Regions from separate parts of the Pseudoalteromonas sp. P1-11 genome, predicted to be linked through region 3. Evidence: predicted binding sites of a transcription regulator. Region 3 holds the regulator's gene; each other region holds the start of a gene.
What was found. Region 3 encodes sigma-54, which starts transcription at its own class of promoters, with help from an activator protein. Its sites were predicted from a motif close to GTTGGCACGNNNNTNGNNT; they were not measured.
Positions count from the first base shown of each region.

Region 1: a site for sigma-54 is predicted at 3,638-3,656, ahead of AN390_RS02590 (FlgO family outer membrane protein). Genes of this name have one in related genera too.
Region 2: a site for sigma-54 is predicted at 3,318-3,336, ahead of AN390_RS15535 (TorF family putative porin). Genes of this name have one in related genera too.

Region 1 covers NZ_LJSP01000001.1:567,876-575,649, reverse strand. Annotated here, with positions in the region: gene AN390_RS02615 (hypothetical protein) at 1-276, shown strand, start outside; gene AN390_RS02610 (hypothetical protein) at 473-1,294, shown strand; tRNA gene AN390_RS02605 (tRNA-Arg) at 1,440-1,514, opposite strand; gene AN390_RS02600 (FlgO family outer membrane protein) at 1,619-2,296, opposite strand; gene AN390_RS02595 (FlgO family outer membrane protein) at 2,305-2,997, opposite strand; gene AN390_RS02590 (FlgO family outer membrane protein) at 3,011-3,604, opposite strand; gene AN390_RS02585 (SPOR domain-containing protein) at 3,764-4,342, opposite strand; gene AN390_RS02580 (SPOR domain-containing protein) at 4,554-5,252, opposite strand; gene galU (UTP--glucose-1-phosphate uridylyltransferase GalU) at 5,633-6,511, opposite strand; gene AN390_RS02570 (thymidylate synthase) at 6,531-7,382, opposite strand; gene lgt (prolipoprotein diacylglyceryl transferase) at 7,395-7,774, opposite strand, start outside.
Region 2 covers NZ_LJSP01000010.1:98,405-106,178, forward strand. Annotated here, with positions in the region: gene AN390_RS15530 (M1 family aminopeptidase) at 1-2,255, shown strand, start outside; gene AN390_RS15535 (TorF family putative porin) at 2,534-3,220, opposite strand; gene AN390_RS15540 (hypothetical protein) at 3,497-4,660, opposite strand; gene AN390_RS15545 (AsmA family protein) at 4,972-6,942, shown strand; gene rplN (50S ribosomal protein L14) at 7,221-7,589, shown strand; gene rplX (50S ribosomal protein L24) at 7,600-7,774, shown strand, end outside.
Region 3 covers NZ_LJSP01000001.1:206,799-214,572, forward strand. Annotated here, with positions in the region: gene AN390_RS00920 (zinc-dependent metalloprotease) at 1-1,374, shown strand, start outside; gene mgtE (magnesium transporter) at 1,421-2,779, opposite strand; gene AN390_RS00930 (HPr family phosphocarrier protein) at 3,038-3,310, opposite strand; gene rapZ (RNase adapter RapZ) at 3,351-4,196, opposite strand; gene AN390_RS00940 (PTS sugar transporter subunit IIA) at 4,216-4,668, opposite strand; gene hpf (ribosome hibernation promoting factor) at 4,673-4,960, opposite strand; gene AN390_RS00950 (RNA polymerase factor sigma-54) at 4,988-6,487, opposite strand; gene lptB (LPS export ABC transporter ATP-binding protein) at 6,557-7,282, opposite strand; gene lptA (lipopolysaccharide transport periplasmic protein LptA) at 7,279-7,774, opposite strand, start outside.

The sequences.
Region 1 (7,774 bases), 360 kb from region 3:
AGCTTAGCGGCAGCTTGTGAATCTCAGTTTTCTGAAAAATGTACTTTGATTACTTTTCCACATGATAGAAAAGATGTGATAAAAAGTAACCTTACAGAAAAAGCATTAAAAAAGTTTGGAGAGCCGAGCCAAGATACTTTAATAGTTGTTGGAGGCTGTTTTTCATTAGAATCTGTTGAAAAATTAAAAAAGTACAATGCTGTTTTTCTTGCTCTATCGGAATTCTCATGGACAGATGAGCGGTACACGTTAATAAAGGCAGGCGAACCTAGGTAAAGTCAACTGCTAAGAAGTCGTTTAAAAGGACAAAAACAGTTGGCTTCTAACGAGTTGTTACGAACGTCCGGAAATGGCACTGGGCCGAACTTCGACAAAGAGCGAATTACGGACATTGAGCTAATCTTCATTGTTAAATAATATTATGCTATACCATTATAATGACTCTTTATTTTATAGGGATTTGAAATAACAAATGATGAGAACTTTTTTATTGTGTTGCAGTTTAATCATTGCGACGTCTGCTTATGGAAATATGCCATCCTATTTCAACGAAGACATTGATAGCGAGTACAGAGAGCTGCTTAAACATGCGGACAAGATGCTTCCTCAAACGGATAAACAGCTAGCATACCTTCCTTCATTCTTTCCATTTAGTCTGTTGGATGTTCGCCCAACGAATTTCGTAAATAATAATGACAAGCAAGCCTTTGCAAATTTTAATTTTGGGGTATTAGGAAGTAGGTTCCTGAATATTAATAAGAAGCAACTTTCTAATTTGCCAAGCATCTCAATATGCAAGGAGCAAAAATGTAAAAAAGAACGAATTGAGCTGATAAAGCAGTTTTTAGTGGATTCAAAGAGTGAAGTTGAAATGTTGAGACAAAATACAAATCTTTATATTGTCCAGCAAACGGCACCACATGTTTTTCGCATAAATAACACGTTTTATAGTCCAACGCAGCTTATTACCTACTACCCATCCAAACAAGCAGGATTTATCCCGTCAGGTGACTATAGGCTATCCAAGCCTGAAAAAGCTCCCAAAATGTTGGCATTATCTGAAGTTACTAAGGCTCTGAGAGAGGTGATGGCTAAGTATAATGTTGCTGCAATCACGAGAGTAAACGAAGAGAGTCTCAACATAATCTTTGGAGGTATAAGCGATAACCATTGGGGAATCGTAATTAACCATAAATCAACTATTCCAACTTCTGGTGATTATAGCCATATAGGTTTGGAATTCGATATTGTTCAAAAAGTTTCTGATAGCAGTTTTTACTATCAGACTAACTAATGGCTGTTATTGGCACTACCCAGCCACTCGGCAACATAAAATATTGATAATAATTGGTAAGGTATTTTACTGTGTCGGATGGCGCTTCGCTTATCCGACCTACGCAGGCACAAAAGAGTTACTAATATTGCATTAGGTTTTTGGTTGGTAGCCCCTGCAGGAATCGAACCTGCAACTGCCCCTTAGGAGGGGGCCGTTATATCCATTTAACTAAGAGGCCGCATCGAGCTTACAGCAGCTTACAGCTTACAGCTTACAGCTTACAGCTTACAGCTTACAAAAATTATAACGGCATCTTGTTTTTCATATCAAGCTAAAATTAACTTAATTGCTTGATAAATATATATCTTCTTTGTTTAACACGTACAGCGGTATGAGTTTACGGCTGCTTGCTACAATATGTTTGCTGTGAACATTTATAACGCGGGTATTTACTGCTACGCCATTTGGGCGGTAAATTAACGTACCTGCTAATACATAGTTAGCCATGCTGCTTTCGCTTAGCTTTTCTATATCGCGAGATAACACGAAGTCGCCTCTGTTTGATACATCAATGTTGTCCATGGTTTTAAAATCTACCACGCCGTAGCCAAATTTTTGCAGCTGATGAATAAACGTCTCTGCTAATTGATTACCCAACTGATTACTTTTATTAAGCGATGCGTCTAAATCTACAATGGTGGTAACCGCTATGTTGATGCTGTTGTTATCGGGCGCTTCGGCTTCAAGCGTATCGACTAAATCCAGCGCCATTTGCTCTACATAGTTTGCCAGCGTTTTGTGGTGTTTAAGCGGTGTAAACTGCCTTGCTGTGTCGTACTCACTTTGCTGCTGCACAGATTGGTTGGCATACAAAGGCGTTGGTTGGCTACTTTGCGTTACCACGGTGTAGTCTGAGCGCGTGTTTATGCTTTCGTTATGCTCATTATTTTGCGTTATTGAACAGCCAGTTAATGCTAACGTTGCCGTTAGCCCCGCTATAGCAGATAGTTTGTAAAACATGGTCAACCTCACTCGCTGGCTTGTTTAAGCATAATTCCGTCTGTGCGATAGCTACTGTTTAGCGCATCAACCACTGATTGAGGGATAAACCCTTGCGCACTGCCCACTACCGCTTTACTTTTAATGCCCACTATTCGTGCATTTACCAGTACGCCACCTTGGTGGCTCACAAGTGTTCCTGCTAAAACGTAATTAAAGTTTTGATCTTGGTTTAGCTCTAGGTAGTCGCGGCTAAATACAAAGTCGCCTGCCGGGGTTACTCGCATATAATCGGTGGTTTTAAAATCGATAACCGGTACTCCAAAACTATGCAGTTCGTGCATAAAGCTTTCGGCTATTTGGTTACCTAACAGGCTTCCATCGCTGTAGTCATCATCTAAAAATACAAAGCTAGAAACGGCAAGTGGCGTTTTGTCGTTTACGTATTGCAGGTTTTCGACCATGTCTTGCATTATACCGCGCACATAATGGTTTATATTTTTGCGTTTTGCAGGGGCACTTTTGGTGTAGTTACTTTGCTTGTTTAAATTAGACTGAAATAACGCTTCATTTGGTGCAGGTGCTTTTACCGCACGTTGCTCTGAAACAAGCTGGGCTGCATTGTCTTGCTCAACCTGCTCTGGCTCTGAATGTAGCGAATTTAACATTTGCGAACAGCCAAAGCCTAATGGCAAACATAGGGTAATTAATAGGTTTCTCATGGTGTGCTCCTGATTAATATTCGCTGCGGTACAAAGAGCCGTCACGCTGCTGAATTTTTTCGTTTCCCCACATTACATTTATAGGGATCTCTGTGCTGCCTGCCGACAGTACTTGCTTGTTTTCAATATTAACGAGTCGTGCATTAACTATGTAAGCATGCTGTTGGCGCGTTACAGTGCCGGTGATGACTAAGTCAATATTTTGGCGATTGCGTAATTTACTTAAGTCGCGGCTTAATATGCTGTCTGCGTTTTGCGCTAATATAAGGTTATTACCTAGGCGGTACTCAACGGTATGATAGCCAAGCTGGGTAAATTGCGTTAATAAGCTTTCTTGAATTTGTAAGCTCAAACCCGAGGCCTGCCCTGCTACTAGCTTAGTATCTAAAGCATCTGCATAAAAAAAGCTACTCACACCAATGCGCGCATTGGCATTTAAAGCGCCATTTACATGGTTAAGCTGCGAGGTTAGATTTGCTACATACTCGTTAACGGTATAGGGTGCCATTGCTGCTTTTGGCGCGTCAGTAGGCACACTCGGCTCTGGGGGCGGAACCAAGTTGCAAGCAGTTAAATTTAACAATACTAAAGGCAATAAAAGGCGCATAGTTGCCGTCCTCTTTAAAACATACCGAGGATAAAGCAATTATTATGCCTAATTAACCTAAACTCTGGATAATAAACCTATCTCTAGCCAGAGATAATAAATTTAAGTATCAAGATAGTTCAATATGCTAGTAAGGCTCTTAACCAGAGTTCAGGTTAATTAACTTTGAGGCGTTTTGACGTAGTAGGTTACAAAGCAAGTATTATTGTTTATTAATGACTTACATGCATCCTTTGCTGCTTCTTTTGTTTTAAACGCACCAAGCTTTAATCTATAAAAGGTGTGCTGGTCAATCAGTACTTGCTCGGTATTTACTTCAAGCTTATTTGAGGGTGATTGAAATTGCTTTATAGCAGCTTCAAGTACCGCTTTATTTTTATACGCCCCCACTTGCACAGCAAACAGCGCATTTGTATTCACAACAGCTAAGTGGTTAGTTTGCTGCGGTTTTGGCTGCGCGTTAAGTTGTTTTAATTTATCTACTGTGCGCTGTAATTCACTTTCTAGCTTTAACAGTCTTTCTAGTTGAGGCTTGGTTTGTTGCCACTGCTGCGCTGACTCTTTGAGTACGGCTAAATCATCTTTTTTAATGAGCACCGCCTGCTTTTGGGCCGTTGCGAGTGCGTGAGCACTGTTTGCTAATGCAAAGCCTAAAACTAATGTGGCTAAAAAATCCTTGTAGTGCAGCATAAGTATGTTGTTAATATGGGTAAGAGTGGGCGCTATTTTAACAGCCAATCAACGCTTAGCAAGTCACGCGTGCTAGGACCTATTACGCTTTTATACCAATTAGCTTAATTAAGTAATCTATTATGAGGATAGTAAAACGTATTGATAGCTAGGTAAAAAAATTCGCTATTTAGTTGCTCTAAACGAGATTTATTAACGCAGAACGCAACACGATTAGCCCCGTAAAATAATTATTTATTATTGCGGGTTAGTATCACTATTAAAGTTTAATTGGCTTATCGGTGTAGTTACTTACAATGCAGTCGAGCTTATACATTTTAAATACTTCACAGTCGGCTTTGGCATTTTTAAGGTTTTTATAAGAGCCAAGCTTTAAGCGATAAAAGGTTTTATCATTTATTTTTGCGGTTTCTACGTTGGTTAATATTTTATCTCTAAATAGTGGCGCTGCTTTGGTATTTAGTTCTTGCCAAGCTTTGGCTACATCCTGCTTAGAATCAACCGAGGCAACTTGTAATGCAAATACATGTTTAGGGGTATTAAGCTTTATAGTTTGCTTTTGGTTATTGTTAGCAGCTTTGTAAGTTTGCTGACGACGCGGCTTGTTGATGGTTGTACGTGAAGGCGTGCGAGTGTAACGGCTACTGTAGGCAGGGCTTGCATTAGATTGTGCAATAGCTTTAGAGTTTATTATATCTATATGATTAACCAGGTAAGTAATTTCTTTTTCAAGCTTTAAAATACGCTCTATACCGGCGCGTGCTTGCTGCCATTGCATTGCGGCATCTTTTAATTGCGCAAGCTCTAGTGCAGTTATCGATACGTAATCGGGCGTGGTGTTAGGTATTTCATTATCAACAGCAGGTTTAGCGGTAGGCGTAATAGAGCACGCCGTGCCAAACGTAAGCGTAAAAAGGCATACAAAAAAGTGTTTATAGTATTTTTTTAATTTAAGCATGTACCCGTTATCCTGAAAGCAGTGCCTGTGCACTTACATTTCAGTTAAACATTCTCACAAGAAAGCGTTTAACTTAGCAATTTAAACAATGAGCGATTTTTGCTCCCGCACGCTAATTTACCTGCTTAGATAAAATTAACATGACCCTTCCGTGAGTTTGGCTTTTAATACAACTTTGATGCCAATTAACATAAACTTTACAATATAAATTACGTTATGTTGCTATATAACGCAAGTCAAATTCAGAACATAATTAAGCGTAGACCATCTTTATTACTGGCGGCGTTAAAATTAAGTAAACCCATACCTATTTTTGTATTAATAATTTAGCACTAAAAAAGGCGCCTAAACAGGCGCCTTGGTGGGTAATTTAATAAAACCTAAATTAACGATTTAATAAATGTTTTTAAATCATCTGCAAACTCGTCGCGGCGCAGAGCAAACTCTATCGTTGCTTTTAAGTAGCCTATTTTACTACCACAATCGTGGCTGCGGCCTTTCATTGCGTACGCGTCTACTTTTTCTTGCTGCATTAGCATGGCAATTGCATCTGTAAGTTGAATTTCGTTGCCAGCCCCTTGCGGCGTTTTAGCAAGAAGTGGCCAAATGTTTTCGCTCAATACATAACGCCCTACTACAGATAGGTTTGAAGGTGCTTCATCTACTGGCGGTTTTTCTACCATGTTTATAATTGGCGAGCTTTCACCTTGGTGAAGCTCTACGTCACCTAAATCAACAACACCAAATTTGTCTACTTCGTCCATTGATACTGGCTCAACCATAATTTGGCTGTGCTTAGTTTCTTCAAAACGGGCGATCATCTCTGCTAGGTTGTCTTTTTTAAGGTCGCTCTCTACGTCATCAACAATTACATCTGGCAAAATAACCACAAAAGGTTCGTTGCCAATAATTGGCGCTGCACAGTTAATTGCGTGGCCTAAGCCTTTGGCTTCGCCTTGGCGTACGTGAATAATGGTCACATCTTTAGGGCAAATTGCCTGTACTTCGGCAAGTAATTGCCGCTTTACGCGTTTTTCAAGCGTGGCTTCTAGTTCAAAGCTGGTATCAAAATGGTTTTCGATAGAGTTTTTACTTGAGTGCGTTACAAGTACAATCTCTTTAACGCCTGCTGCTACCGCTTCATTTACTACATATTGAATAAGCGGGCGGTCTACCACAGGGAGCATCTCTTTAGGGATAGCTTTTGTGGCAGGTAACATACGCGTTCCAAGGCCTGCTACGGGGATCACTGCTTTCATCTTGTTCTCCTTAATCTTATTATACTGAAAACGGATATTGGATTGGTTCGTGGCATTGATAGCCTACTACTTCAAAATCGTCTCGTGTTACCCATGTTTCTATATCTTCTAGTGATTTTATGTTTGGGTTAATATTTAATTGCGGTGAGTCAAATGGCTCACGTGTTAACTGCACATCGCGCATTAACGGTAACTGGTTTTCGTAAATATGCGCGTTAGCAATTTTATGATACGCCTTACCTGCTTTATGGCCGGTAATTTGCGCTACCAATGCCAGTAATACAAAGCACTGAATTTGATTAAAATTAAGGCCCAGCGGCACATCGCAACTGCGCTGATACGATGTTAAATACAGCGTGTCGCCAAGCAGCGAAAACGTATGCGTGTGCATACATGGGCGCAAGCAACCAAGCTCAAACTCACCTGGATTATAAAAGGTAATTATTTCACCTCTGTCATCAATCCCGTTTTTTAAGTTATTTATTACTTTAGCAAGCTGATCGAGCGTTGAGCCATCTGGGCGTTGCCAATTGCGCCCTTGCACGCCATAAACGCGGCCCATGTCGTCCTCGCCTTTGCGGTTAGGGTTATTTAGCCATGCGTTATTGTCGTTTGCGTTTGCATCCCAAGTTTTACAGCCTATATCGCGAAATTGCGCTGCGCTATCGTACCCTCGTAAATAACCTAAAAGCTCTGCTATAGCGGCTTTGTAGTAACTTTTACGAGTGGTGATCATAGGAAATTTATTATTACCTACATCGTATTCTAAGTCGGCATTAATAACGGTTAAGCAACGCGTGCCTGTGCGTTTGTTTTCTACCCATACACCTTCGTCAACGATGCGCTGACATAATTTTAAATATTGTTTCATGATCTGTTCTTACTATGCCTTTGCTGCGGTTACAGGTTGCGGTTTTTTGTACGCCCAAATTAATAGCCCTAGGCCACCAATTATCATAGGTAACGAGAGTATTTGACCCATTGAGATAAAATCGGCAAATAGACCAAGCTGCGCATCTGGTTGGCGGAAATATTCAATACAAAATCTAAATACGCCGTACCCTAATAAAAACACACCGGCTACACTGCCTGCAGGGCGAGGCTTTTTAATAAACCATAATAAAATTAAAAACAGGACTAGCCCTTCAAAAAAGGCTTCGTATAACTGCGATGGGTGACGCGCAAGCGGCCCACCCGTTGGAAATACCATTGCCCATGGCACATCGCTTACACGGCCCCATAACTCGCCATTTATAAAGTTAC
Region 2 (7,774 bases), on a different contig from region 3:
ACTTATTTAGGTTGGGTTACCTTACATTATTGCCTTTAATTATGATGGCTATTTTGGCGTTCTTTTTACAAATAATTAGCCCTAATAAATACATAGGTATGGGTTTGTTTATTCTGTATTACATTGCTCAAATGGTAATGGGTGCTTACGGATTTGAGCATCATATGTATCACTTTTCGCAAAGCAGTAGCGTACCGTATTCAGACATAAACGGTTACGGGCATTTTTTACAAGGCGCGCATTGGTATACCCTATATTGGGGCGCATTGAGTGTGTTTTTAGCTATTGTAGGGTTTGCTTTATGGCATCGTGGTCCATCGCAAACATTGCGTACGCGTTTATCTTTAGTGCGTTACAACATGTCTTTAAAAGGCCAGATTGCAGCCGTAATAAGTTTATTGGTATTTGTGGGCTCGGGTTATAACATTTATTACAACACCCGTGTAATCAATGAGTTTGTAACAAGTGATGATAACGAAGCGCTACAAGTAAGGTATGAGCAAGAGTTCTCACAATACAAAGACTTGCCACTGCCTATAATAACTGATGTTGATTTACACATTGATATTTACCCTAAAAAACGTGCTTTAAATGCCGTGGCTAAAATTAAGTTTACCAATACCGCAAACGAGCCAATAACCCGTGTGTTAATTAACGAGCCTAGCCAATCTAAAAGCTGGGATGTAAAAATGGCGGGCGGAAAAATAGTTGAGCGTTTAACCGATTTTGGCATGGTATGGTTTGAGTTTGAACAACCGCTAATGCCTAATGAAGTACGCGAAGGTGAGCTTTCTGTTACTCGTGAACACGACGGTTTTGTTGATAGAGGATCTGATACTCAACTCGTGCACAATGGTACATTTGTAAATAATAGAGAATTATTACCAAATTTTGGTTATCAAAAGTATTTTCAAATTGCGGATAAGTATGAGCGCCGTAAGCACGATTTACCCGAGCTTGAACGTGCACATAAACTAGAAGACAGCCGCTATTATACGCAAAATGAGTTTGGGCCTGCTAATGGCTTTATAAACTACAAGGCAACAGTAACCACCGATGAGTCACAATTTGCTATTACACCCGGTTATTTAAAAAGTGAAAGTGTAAAAGACGGAAGACGTACTTTTGTTTATAAAATGGATGCCCCTATTTTAAACTTTTATTCTGTGCTTTCGGCGGAGCTTGAAAGCAAAAAGGTTGAACATAACGGTGTAAATATTGAGGTGTACTACCACAAAGATCATGCATGGAATGTTGACCGTATGATTGAGTCGGTACAAGACTCAATAGATTACTACACGCAAGCCTTTGGGCCATATCAGCATAAACAGCTTCGTATTATTGAGTTTCCTAAGTATCGCTCGTTTGCGCAAAGTTTTGCTAATACGGTGCCTTACTCAGAAAGTATTGGCTTTATCACAGACTTAAGAGATGAGAGTAAAGTTGACCTACCTTACTATGTAACCGCACATGAAGTTGCACACCAATGGTGGGGGCATCAAGTATCTGGGGCTAATGTAGAAGGCAGTGCCGTTATTTCTGAATCGCTCTCCCAATACAGTGCGCTTATGGTGCTAAAAAAACGCTTTGGCGCCGAGAAGCTTCGTAAATTCTTAAAGTACGAGTTAGATAGATACTTAATGGGCCGCACAGGCGAAGCCTTTGAAGAAATGCCGCTGTATAAAACGCAGTCTCAACAATATCTTCATTACAATAAAGGCTCAGTTGCGATGATGGCGATTTATGACCGATTAGGGGAAGAGCGCTTAAATGCAGCACTTAAAGCGTTTTTGAATGAGTTTAAATACCAGTCAACGCCATACCCAACTACGCTTGATTTACTTAGCTATTTAAAACAAGACGCAACGCAAGCGGAGCAACGTTTTATTGATGATCAGTTTAAATATATAACGCTTTATGAGCTTGAAATGAAAGCAGTTTCGGTTACAGATGATGTTGATAGCGAAGGTTTTTATACAGTAACACTGAGCGTTGAAGCAACTAAGCAGCATGCCGATGGACAAGGTGAAGAAACCGAGCAACCACTTGATGAGCTAATTGATATTGCATTGTTTAGCGATGATCCTGAAAACCTTCTCGCTGAAGACTTTGTTATTTACTCGCAAAAGCATCAAATAGTCTCTGGTACTAATACTATTGAGCTAAAAGTAAAAGAAAAACCAGTGTACGCAGGGGTTGACCCGTACATTAAGCTTGTAGATAAAGACAGTAAAAACAACCTAGCTAAGTTTTAACGATTAACGATTAGTAATTAACTGAAAGGCCGCCTTTAATGCGGCCTTTTTTGTTTTAGCGAATTGCTAATACCAATGCGCAATAAAGCTTAATAAAGCGAATTAGCATATTGGTAAAAAGAGGTAATAGCAGCGAGGAGCTCGGCGATTAACCGAAGTGGGTTATATAGTAAGGTGCTTTAGTCGCTAAAATTAAAAGGCGCTGTGAGTATTTAGGTGCCCTAAACGAGAAAAGGGCCAAAAGGCCCTTAGTGTTGCAGCAAGTAACACATTTTGTTTTAAAGCGTAAAGTCTACAGCGTAGCCTACGTAAACTTTAACATCTGATTCATCCATGTCGGTGTCAGATACGCCAAAAGTAAAACCATCTTTTGATACAGAGATACCGTAATCAATAATATTATCATCACCTATAAAGTCGCCAGAGTAGTGACCTAAGTGCAGCGCAACCTCAGTACCATTGCTGCCAACAGCAAAGCTGTAATCGGCATTTAGGTATAATGAATCGCCAAAGTCGGTGCCATCGCCATCTGCCGCTGAAGTGGCAAGGATTGCAGCACCAAAGGTGAAACCTTCTGCGCTGATGCTACCGTAAATTTCAGAGAAATCAGCATCTGCCTCAGAAGCTGCATCTGGGTAAGCGTAATAAATGTAACCTACATCGTAGCTAAATGTGTCGTTAATATCGCCACCAAAACCCGCGTAAACATCAAGCTCATAAGTCATTTCATCGGCCCATGAAGCATTTGATGCCCAGGTACCTACATAAAAGCCTGACTCGTCAGCGTAATCAATACCGCCAGAAATAGCAGCATCGCCCCCAGTTTGCTCTTGACCACGCCATAAGTAGTTAGACGTAGCCGCTGCGTTTGCTGTTACTTCTGCATGTACGGCTGTTGATGTTAAAGATGTAGCACCTAATAAAGCTATTGCGCTAATTGCGATGGTTTTTTTTAGTTTTAGCATGTCCATTTCCCGTTATATGATTTTATCGCCTAGGTTTTTATTCTCTTATTGGCAACCCTTTGACTGGCGGTGTTTTATTGTTTAACTGGGAATGCAATTGCACTGTATGTGCCAGCTTAAAATAATTTCTATAAAACTGTTTTTTTACTTTTATAAAACAATATGTTGAGGAGTTCTAGAAGAGGGGATGATTGAGGGAGTTAATTAAAAAACGCACACTGCTGGTGCATAAATTAACCTAACTGCACCAGAAAAATACAGTTAGGTTAGGTAAATTTAGCCAAATATAGTGCGCATAAGACTAATTGTTTCGTTTACTCCGCGGCCTTTTTGTACTTCGCTAATAATAGAGTCGCGTTTGCTACGAATATGCTCGGGAATGTCATCGGCTGCAAGTGCACGGTCTACAAGTATTTCGGCTGACTCTTTACCTCTACGCTGTGGTTTTCCTGCACTTGTTGTGCTGCGTTTAGGTTTATTTAATAGCTTAATATAATTTGAGTTGTCGGCCGTGCTGGCATCTGCATAGTAAAAAAAGCACGGTAATAACGCTTTTATACTAACTAGTTGCTCTTCTAGTTCATTGCTGCCATTAGCCATTTTAAACCACGACATAGCATGAATGCTTTGTACTATATCTTGCCAGTAGCGCTCAAAGTCGCGATTGTTTAATTTTGTAATACCTAAAGCTGCGCATAATGCATCAAGACGGCTATTGCTAATTGGCGTAAACACATCTGGGCGGCGCATTGCTAATAAACGTGTAGCAGGGGCAAGGGTTGGTTTTTCATCGCTACCGTTAAAGGCAAGTAAATAAGCAACAACAAACTGTTGGTAATCAGCTTCGCTCACATCACCTTCAAGCGGGATGTTAGCAAGTGCATCGTCAAACGCGCCAGGCAAGTCGGCTAGCATTTGATGAAAACCCTTTGCACTTTTGGTTGATGCGAACCATTCAACATCAAAGTTATAGGTGCTTGGGTCGAGCGTGGCAGTGTGTTTACCACTAAATGCCAGTAAATCCTCTGGGATCATATCTTTTAGTGCTTGCTCACGAATGCTGTGCAAATACGTAGTAAGGCGAAGCTGTTCGTCCAGTGCAATAAGTTCTTTGTGTTGCTCTACAAACATACTAATAACAGGCCAAGGTGCTACACGTAGTGTTTTAAGCTGTAAAAAGCTAATTGCTGAGGTTAGCTGGTCGTGCAGCTTTTTTAAAACTGGCAGTTGTTGTGGCTCTAGTAAATCGTAATTTATACGGTCTTTACTTGCACTTAGCAGCTCATAACACCAGCCTAAAAAATCCTCTGGGTGGTTTTCTACTTTCACGGCCATTAGGTTTAGGCTTAGTTCTGAAGCTTGCTTCAAGATGTTTTGGTAAATTTGACTTTCTTGTTCGCCTAGCGCCATTTTTGACGGTGAAATTAGCAGTTTTTTCATGCCTTGTAGAGTCTCCGAGTAGATACATTTTTTAGCTGCTTTATTTTAGCGCAAATACGCCAATAGCAACAGGGCCGTGCATCATACCTAACAATTCAAGGGATGCAATGTTGTAGGGTTTAATACTTGGTTAGATTTAAACTTGATGAGCTTTACTTTTAGTCACCAATTTCGCAACGTTTACTTTTAAGCATAAATTCATTTCAAATTAAATAAATTACAATAAAGTGCTTTTTTGTCACAACGACAATGATTTTAAAGCTAACACTCGCTATGATAAGAACATTATTTGCACGTTTGAAAGGATGATCATGAAGACCTTACTCAAAATTGTTGGTGTAATACTCTTACTTTGTATTGCGTTAATTATTGCCGCTCCGTTTTTAATCCCAACCGATACTATTTTTAATAAAGTATCTGAACAGGTTGAAAAAACAACAGGGCGCACACTTACTATTAAAGGTGATAAAACGCTTAGTGTATTTCCTGCATTAAAGTTAGAGCTTAACGATGTACACTTTGCAAACATGCAGACAGGCTCGCGCGACGACATGGCAAGTATGGAGCAATTAGCTGTGCATATACCATGGTTATCGTTATTTGGCGGCGAATTCAAACTTGATAAGTTTGTTATTAACGAGCCCAATATTTTATTAGAAACTGATAAAAACGGTAAAGCTAACTGGCAGTTGTTTGATGCTGTAGCAGAGCAGCCGCAAGAGCAAACTCAATCAGGTGAGGCTGTTAAACTACCAGAGAACTTTGATATAGAGTTAGGTGAAGTGGCTATTTACGGTGGTACGTTTACTTACCTAGATGGGCAAACAGGCGCTAAACAACAAATTAGTGACTTGGAATTGGCTATTTTACTTCCTTCACTACGTAAAACACTAGAGATCAAAGGCGGCATTACATATATGCAAGAGCGCTTTGAGCTTGATGTAAAACTTGATACGCCGGCAAAGGCAATTGAAGGGGCGACGTTTGAGGTTACTCAAAGCGTAGACTCTCGCTTGGTCGATCTTACTTTTAACGGCAGTATTGCTCGCCAAGGTAAAGATATAAAAGGCGAGTTAGCGCTAAGTGGCGACTCAGTTAAAGAGCTAGCAACTTGGCAAGGGGTAGACTTAAACGCTAAAGAAAATGCATTTAATGCGTTTAGTGTAAACGGTAAAATGCATCTTATAGATGATACGTTTAACTTAGAAGAGCTGATTGCTACCCTAGATGAATTAGAGATTAAAGGAAAAAGTGAAGTAAACTTAGGCAATAAACTAGCGGTTAATGCTGATATAGACCTAGGTATGCTTGATTTGAATCCCTACTTACCGGAGGCAGTCGCTAAGCAGCAAGCGCCGCAAAGCGAAGAACCTAAAGCCGCGCAGCCGATTGTTTGGGACGATACTAAAATTGATTTAAGCGCATTAAATGCACTTAATGCTAATGTAGTTATTCGCTCAAGCGGTTTAAAAGCTAACGATATTGAGCTAGGTGCTAATCAATTTACAGTCGATTTAAACAACAGCGTTGCTAAATTAAGCTTAGATAGCTTTAAAGCATATGAGGGCACTGGTAAAGGAGTTATCAATATAAATGCGCAGCAAACGCCGTATAAAATAAGCACAAATTTTGATTTAGCCGACATAGACGCACAACCGTTACTCACTGATGCAGCTGGCTTTGATAAGCTCATGGGTAAAGGGTCATTAAATTGGAATTTAACCACAACTGGGCAAAGTCAAAAAACCTTTATTAATGCATTAAATGGTAAGGTTGGCTTTGAATTTGCCGATGGTGCTGTTAAAGGCGCAAACGTGGCTGAGATGGTTCGCAAAGGCAAAGAGCTTATTACGGGTAACCTTGGAGCTGTGAGTGTAGGGCTAGATACAGGCTTTGAAGAATCAGAGCAAACAGATTTTTCTGCGCTCACAGGTAGCTTTAACTTTACTAATGGCGTGGGCCGTAATAACGACCTATCGCTGATGAGCCCACTTATTCGTATTACAGGTGAGGGCGATGTAGATTTGCCTCAAACCAATGTTGATTATCGCTTAGTGACCGGCATTGTTGATTCGATTGAAGGGCAAGGCACTACAGATGATAGTACAGGCTTTAAAATCCCACTGCGTATAGAAGGCCCATTTCATGACGTTGGCTTTAAGCTAGATGTAAGCAACGCGCTTAAAGATGAAGCAAAGCAAAAGCTCGATGACGCCAAAGAGAAAGCAAAAGAAAAAGCCAAGGACAAAGTCAAAGATAAACTAAAAGGCTTATTTGGCTAATACTATTAAACCCCACAAATAAATAATTAAGGCGCTATTTGCGCCTTGATTGTTTTATAACCACTTGTAAAATAGCTACATAGCGGTTTTTACTCAGTTTTAATCTGTCCTTCCCTTAAATTAATTAAAAAATAACCTACCACTCACTAGCCAATGCTGGTACAATTGCCCGCCCTTAAGAGACAACTCTGTTGTTTTTTGAGTGGGATTTAATCGAAGTGCCTTGATTTTAAACAAATTTAAGGCAAGTTGTAATTACTACACCGGAGGTCATTAACATGATCCAAATGCAAACTCAGCTGGAAGTTGCTGATAACAGCGGCGCTCGCAAAGTGCAGTGTATAAAAGTCCTTGGTGGTTCACACCGTCGCTATGCGGCAGTTGGCGATATCATTAAAGTTTCTGTGAAAGAAGCTATTCCTCGCGGTAAAGTGAAGAAAGGTGATGTTAAAAACGCGGTAGTTGTGCGTACCAAAAAAGGCGTTCGTCGTCCGGACGGTTCTCTGATCCGTTTCGATAGCAATGCGGCTGTTATCTTAAATGATAACTTGCAGCCAATTGGTACTCGTATCTTCGGCCCTGTGACTCGTGAACTTCGTAATGATAAGTTCATGAAAATTGTTTCACTAGCCCCAGAAGTACTGTAAGGAGTCTATCATGGCAGCAAAAATCCGTCGTGATGACGAAGTAATCGTACTAGCAGGTAAAGACAAAGGTAAGCGCGGCAAAGTGCTTTCAGTTGTTACCGAGTCTGGTCGAGTATTTGTCGAAGGCATTAACTTAATCAAGAAACACCAAAAGCCGGTTCCACAATTGAACCAAGCTGGCGGCA
Region 3 (7,774 bases):
CGCGGATGGTCTTACGGAAGCTCTGTTATAGACCCTCGTACCGGCGAAATACTCAAAGGGCATGTAACACTAGGCTCATTGCGTGTACGCCAAGATATTTTAATTGCAGAAGCCCTTGGTGCGCCTTATTTAAAAGGTAACGAGGTGGCTAAAAACTTACAGGCAATGGCACTTGATAGGATTCGCCAGTTAAGTGCACACGAAATTGGCCATACGCTGGGCATTGCACATAACTTTGCAGCCTCGGTGGGGGATAGAGCGTCGGTTATGGATTACCCGCACCCACTACTTAGCTTTAACGAGCAAGGCGAGCTTGATGTAACCCGCGGCTATGCAAGCGGTATGGGCGTATGGGATACCCAAGTTATTAAGTATGGTTACAGCGACTTTACTAATCAAGATGAAAGCGCTGAGCTTGCAGCAATATTAAAAGAGAACAAAACGAAGGGCCTTGAGTTTATATCTGATAGCGACGCACGCGCAAAGGGCGGTGCACACCCTACAGCGCACTTATGGGATAACGGTACTAACCCAGCGCAAGAGTTACTTAGAGTGCTTGATGTACGTAAAAAAGCGCTTTCGCAATTTGGTATTAACAACATTAAAACGGGCGATGCACTCTCGCAGTTAGAAGAAAAACTCGTGCCGCTTTATTTATTTCATCGCTATCAAGTAGAGGCTGCAGTTAAGCTAATTGCGGGGGTTAACTACGAATACGAAACACGTAACAACTCACCTGCTAAGGGCGCGCAAGTGGTTGCAAAAGCGCAGCAGCAAGCGGCGCTTAGTGCTATTTTAACAACATTAAAACCGGCTAATTTAATTTTGCCTGAGTCGGTGTTAGCGCTTATTCCGCCAAAAGCATATGGCGAGTCTAAATCGCGTGAAAGCATAACAGGTCGTACGGGTTTAACTCTTGATGCGATGGCCTTGCCAGAAGTAGCTGCGCAGCATAGTTTATCGTTATTATTAAACCCACAGCGTTTAAATCGTTTAGCTCAACAACAAGTACGTAATTCTAATTTTTACAGCTTAGATGAGCTGCTAGAGCAGCTTTACAGCCAGGTGTTTAATGTGTCATCACCTAATACAATGAAAGGCAAAATCACCCAGCGGGTGCAATTTTTAACTGCAAAAAATATGGCTGATTTAGTCACTAGCGACAAGGTAAGCCCAGAGGTGCAGGCGCAGTTACGTTTCTACTTGGTAAAATTAAGCAAAGAGTACAATCAAAACTCAATGTTAAGTAATACCAGTGTAGGAGAAAGCGCGTTTAAACAGTATTTAGCAGAGCAAATAAAACAGTTTTTAAAAGTAGGTAAGTGGCCTGAAAACTTTAGTGGTTTACCAATGCCACCGGGCTCACCAATTTAATTATATGTTTTAGTGTGTAGTGGCTACTTTACCTGAGTTCAGGTTGCTAAATAAGTAGCCACGTTGCGGTGCCTAAAAAGGCAAAAATACCGACAATATCAGTCACCGTCGTAAGTACAACACTACCTGCAAGTGCAGGGTCTATATTCATTTTTTTCAATAAAATAGGAATACATGCGCCAGCAACACCAGCCACTACAAGGTTCATAAACATTGCAAATGCGAGCACGCCGCCAAGCATAAAATCCCATTGCCAAAGCGCAATTACACTGGCTATAAGTATTGACCAAATAACCCCGTTTAATGCGCCTATCGCCAGCTCTTTAGCCATTAAAAATCGTTGGTTAGTTTGGTTAATGTGGCCCACGGCAATACCGCGAATAACTAGAGTTAAAGATTGGCTACCTGCTACACCACCCATTGAGGGCACAATGCCATTGAGTACAGCTAAAATAGGTAATATATCTAAGGTGCTTTCAAAAAAGCTGGCCACGAAGGCGGCAGCTAAGGCTGTGAGTAAGTTAACGCCAAGCCATACTGAGCGTTTTTTTGAGCTTTTTAAAACAGGTGCAAAGGTGTCTTCTTCATCATCAAGACCGGCAAGGCTTAATAAGCTGTGCTCTGCATCTTCACGAATAACATCAACAATATCATCAATGGTGACACGCCCAAGCAAGTGGGCGTTATCATCGACTACAGGGGCCGATATCCAGTTATGGCGCTCAAATAACTGAGCAACTTCACTTTCATCCATCGAAATAGGGATAGACTCACAGTCTTCATCCATTAAATCTTGAACAATTTTTTCAGGCGGATTAGTTAACAGTGTACTAAGTGATAATGCACCTAAAAAACAGTTATGTTTATCAACAACGTATAAATCATCGGTGCCCTCTGGCAGCTCACCGCGTAGCCTAATATAACGCAGCACAACATCAAGTGTAACGTCTGGGCGAATGGTCACCGTATCGGTGTTCATTAGCGCGCCTGCTGAGCGCTCTTGGTAAGATAAAGCTTGTGTAGCGCGTTCGCGGTCTTGCGTATCCATAGCGCTAACCACATCTTTGTACACGGTATCAGGTAGGCTACGTAGGACTTCACCTAAATCATCGTGGCCCATATCCTCAGTGGCCGCGGCAATATGCTCAGGTTCCATTTGTGCAATGATACCTAAACGTACATCTTCAGAGAGCTCTTCTAGCACATCCCCTTGCACATCTGGGTCAACCAGTTGCCAAAGCATGCGTCTAATTTTATGCGGAGAGGATTCAAGCAGCAGTGCTGTATCACAAGGTGCTGTTTTTGCTAGCATGCGTCTTACTTGAACAAATTGCCCACTATTAAGTGATTTAGTCACTTGTTTTAGTTGCTGTAGTGGATAGTCTTGTTCAAACGCTTCTGGCATTGGCATCCTAAATATTTTTGTGTAATGGAAAGGTGTTTAGTAAGTGGAGTTGCCCACTGTCATTTTCTTTATTTTTGTGCTAAACCCAATGCTGGGACTAAATTAGTGTTTAAAATTAAGTAACCAAATTTAGCAGGGGCATGGCTTTATTACCCTAAATTAAAGCACTAAATTAGGCGAGTCGGAATACCCTAATTTACTAAATCTTTATAGTCTGGCCTGATAAGTCTTTAACTTATAAGGCTATGGTGCTTTAAATTATTCTTGCTCGTTAAATCGTTGTGCAATTAATTGCCCAACCGCATGCAAAGCTTGCTCTGAATCAGGGCCTTCACAGACTACTTTAACTTCTTTACCTTTACTGCTTTCAAGTAGCATTAAAGCTAATACGCTGTCGCCTGCGGCTTCTTTATCATCTTGGTGTAAGGTGATTTTAGCATCAAACTGCACAGCTAATTGCGCAAGGACCGTTGCCGCTCTGGCGTGTAAGCCTAATTTATTTTTTATTAAAAATGTGTCTTCACAGCGCATAAATTACTATACCTAAACTGAACAGGTTATTATTTTAAGGTTACTTTTCTTGCTCACGATGACGAATTTTGACATTCGGATGCGTCATAGCAAAGCTCTCACCAATGGCTTGCGCTAAATAAACCGAGCGGTGTTGACCACCAGTACAGCCTATTGCAATAGTGAGGTAACTACGGTTATTACGCTCTAAGTGTGGCAACCAAGTTTGTACAAAGGTTTGAATTTGCCAAGTGAATTTTTGCACTATGCTGTGATTTGCCAAAAAATCTTTTACTGGTTGATCAAGGCCCGTAAGCGGTTTAAGTTCAGGCTCCCAGTGGGGGTTTGGCAAAAAGCGAGCATCAAAAACATAATCAGCTTCTTTAGGTATGCCGTGTTTAAAGCCAAACGATTCAAACGTTACAATAAGTTGCTTATCTTTTTTACCCAGTATTTTTTCGCGAATTGACTCTGCTAATTGGTGCACACTTAAATCGGTGGTATCAAGCATAAAGTCAGCGCGTGTTACGAGTACATCAAGCAGTTCTTTTTCTTTTTTTATTGCTAAATCAAGCGGCAGTGAATCGATGGATAAAGGGTGTAATCTGCGTGTTTCTGAAAAACGTTTGATCAGTGTTTGATCATCACTATCTAAATAAAACAGTGTGGGTTTAGCAAAGTCAGGAAGGTACTCGAGAATATCGTTAAATTCGTCTTGTTCTTTGGGGATATTACGAACATCTATACTAACGGCTATTTTGTCATAGTTATCTGAAACACTTCGCACTAAAGAGGGCAGTAAGTTGACCGGAATATTATCTACGCAATAATAGCCTAAATCTTCAACCACGCGTAAAGCAACCGACTTACCTGAACCAGAACGGCCGCTTATGATAATTAACTCCATTTATAGCCCTTAGTATTTACTACGATTGATCAACAATTACTTGATACAGCTCTGCATCGGTTTTAGCACTACGCAGCTGTTTACAAAATTCTTTGTTGCTCAGTTTATCAGCTATGGTTGCCAGAGTCTTTAGGTGCTGTTGGTTATCGCCATCTGGTACGATGAGTGCAACAAAAATATCAACAGGGCAGTTATCAATAGCATCAAAGTTAACAGGGGTGTCGCTAACAAGTACTAAAGCCAGCGGCTCTTCTACGCCACCCATTCTGCCATGAGGAATGGCGATACCCCGGCCAATGCCAGTACTGCCTAGCTTTTCTCTGCTTGCCAGCGCATTAAGAATATCTTGTTGTGGTAAGTAGGGGAGCTTTTCATGAGCTAGCTCACTGATAAACTCTAAAATTCTTTTTTTACTACTAAAAAGGACCGCAGCTTTGCTGCAGTCCTGGCATACTAATGTACTTAATTTCATAATATTAGTGTCTAGCAAGCTTCTCTTTATGTTTTATGACTTGACGATCGAGCTTGTCAATCAACGAGTCTATAGCGGCATACATATCTTGGTGCTCTGTTGAGGCAAATAAATCTGCGCCACTTACATGAATAGTCGCTTCTGCTTTTTGGTTGAGTTTTTCTACATCGAGAATGACATGCACATTGCTAATATGATCTGAGTGCCTTTCTAGCTTTGCAAATTTATTATTTACATAGTCTCTAAGTGAATCAGTTACTTCTACGTGACGACCAGTTAGGTTTAGTTGCATAAGCATTTCCTCTTTGTTTTTTACGTCTTATATCAAACTCTTTCTCTGATTTGACGGTGGAATAGCTAGCGATTCACGGTATTTTGCTATTGTGCGTCTAGCTACTTTAATTCCTTGCTCTGCCAATATATCCGCAATTTTACTATCACTCAATGGTTTAGCTGAGTTTTCCGCGGCAATTAGCTTTTTAATTAGGGCACGTATTGCGGTTGATGAACACTCGCCGCCGTTTTCAGTGCTTACGTGGCTTGAGAAAAAATACTTAAGCTCAAAAATACCACGTGGCGTATGCATATATTTTTGCGTAGTAACACGCGAAATTGTCGATTCATGCATTTCTACCATTTCAGCAACATCGTTTAAAACCATTGGCTTCATGGCTTCGGGGCCATGTTCAAAAAATGCTTGTTGCTGTTTTACAATACAGTTTGTTACTTTGAGCAGCGTGTCGTTTCTGCTTTCAAGGCTTTTTATAAACCATTTAGCTTCTTGTAAGTGAGAGCGAATAAATTGGCTATCACCACTTGATTTTACGGTACGTGACATAGCCGCGTACTGACTATTTACGCGTATTTTTGGCATGCTATCTGGGTTTAGCTCTACCACCCAGCGGCCTTTTATTTTTTTAACCGACACATCCGGTATTACATACTCCGACTCTTCCCTTACTATGGTATCTGCAGGTTTTGGGTTGAGGGTATGTATTAGGGTCATGACCTCTTTAAGCTCGTCTTCTTTAAGCTTAGTCTTTTTCATTAATGTACGATAGTCGCGTGCCGCTAATAGATCAATGTGATCGGTTAAGATCATTTTAGTTTGTTCTATAAAAGGGGTGTCTTTATCAAACTGGTTTAGCTGAATGCACAAGCACTCTTGTAAACTGCGCGCGGCTATACCTACAGGGTCAAATAACTGAATACGCTTTAAAACGGCTTCTATTTCGTCAAGTTCAACTTCAACTTCGTCATCGTTTTCTTGGTTAAAGCTCTCTAAAATCTCTTCGCAACTTAGCGTTAAAATACCCGAGTCATCTACAGCTTCTACAATGGCAATAGCAATGGCTTCGTCAGTTGGGCTAAAAGGAGTAAGCTGAAGCTGCCACATTAAATACTCATGTAGCGTTTCAGTAGAGGCACCTTGATAAATAGACTCATCTTCCGGCATTGGGCCTGAGGATGCCGCAGGGGCTGCGCTCATGTACTCATCCCAAGTTACATCCATTGCCATATCATCGCTAACGGTGTCTTTATTTAAAGCTTCGCCACTGTCTTGCTCGTACTCGCTGGTTGTATCGTCAGCCGATGCGCTTACGGTTACATCATCCGTATCTGCTTTTTGCTCATTTTTTCCAGCCGACTCTTCCGTGTAATCTTGCTCTTCTACTTCTAATAGCGGGTTGCTATCAAGTGCTTCTTGTATTTCTTGCTGGAGATCCAATGTACTGAGCTGCAGCAAGCGAATCGCTTGTTGCAATTGTGGAGTCATTGTAAGTTGCTGGCCCATGCGCAGCTGTAATGATTGCCTCATGTATCTCTAACAATCCTTTTATGTTGTTATAATTAATATTAGCAGATGCTTGTAGGTGTGGCTTAAATGTTACAGCCTAAATTGCTCGCCTAAATAAACATCGCGTACAGTTTTGTCATTTAATACGTGTTCTGGGGTGCCAGATGCAATTAGCTCCCCATGAGAAACAATGTAGGCTTTTTCACAAACATCAAGGGTTTCTCTTACATTGTGATCGGTAATTAATACGCCAATGCCACGGTTTTTAAGATGTTCTATTATTTTCTTTATATCTAACACTGAAATCGGATCAACACCAGCAAAAGGCTCATCCAATAAAATAAATTTAGGGTTTGCTGCCAGTGCTCTGGCAATTTCTACACGGCGGCGTTCACCACCAGAAAGTGCCATACCTTGGCTATCGCGAATATGCTGAATACTAAATTCATCAAGTAAGTTGTTGAGCGTTTCTTCTCGCGCGGCTTTATTGAGCTCTTTACGCGTTTCTAAAATAGCCATTAAGTTTTGATAAACTGTCAGCTTTCTAAATATTGATGACTCTTGCGGCAAATAGCCAATGCCTAAGCGGGCGCGGCTGTGCATAGGTAATAACGTAATGTCGTTATCATCAATAGAAATTTTACCTTTGTCGCTAGGTACTAATCCTACAATCATGTAAAAGGTGGTGGTTTTACCTGCGCCATTAGGGCCCAATAAGCCAACAATGCTGCCGGCTTCTACCTCAAGGCCTACATTTTTTACAACTTGGCGGCCTTTATAGCTTTTTGCTAATAGTTCTGCTTTTAAGGTGCTCATGGTTGACCTTCGTTACCTGTTTTTTCTTTAATTTTTGCTTCAACAGGCACTAAAATTGTGTGGACACGATCCGTAGAGTTTTCGTCTTTTTCTGCGCTAATAAGCTGCTGCTGCATATCGTAGGTAATACTTTTAGCATTAATTTTTTGACCGGCTTGTGCGACTTCAGCATCGCCAACAAGCGTTAAAAAGCGCTTTGCTACGTCGTAACGTACTTCGTTTGCACTGGCGCTCATTACGGTACCATCGTCTTGTTTTTCTTCGAAGTAGGCTGGGCTGCCAGTGGCAATAAGGAGTTGTTTGTTATCCCCTAAGTCTTCACGTTTATGTACTTCAAGTCGGTCGGCTGTAATTTTGCGATTACCATGCACAATTTCGACGTTCTTTTCAAAAATACCTACGTTTTCTTTAAGTTGGCCTTCTTGACGGTCTGCACTAATAGAAATTTGATTTGCTGGCGGTTGAGCAGCAGGCTCAGCAGCAGAGGCGCTA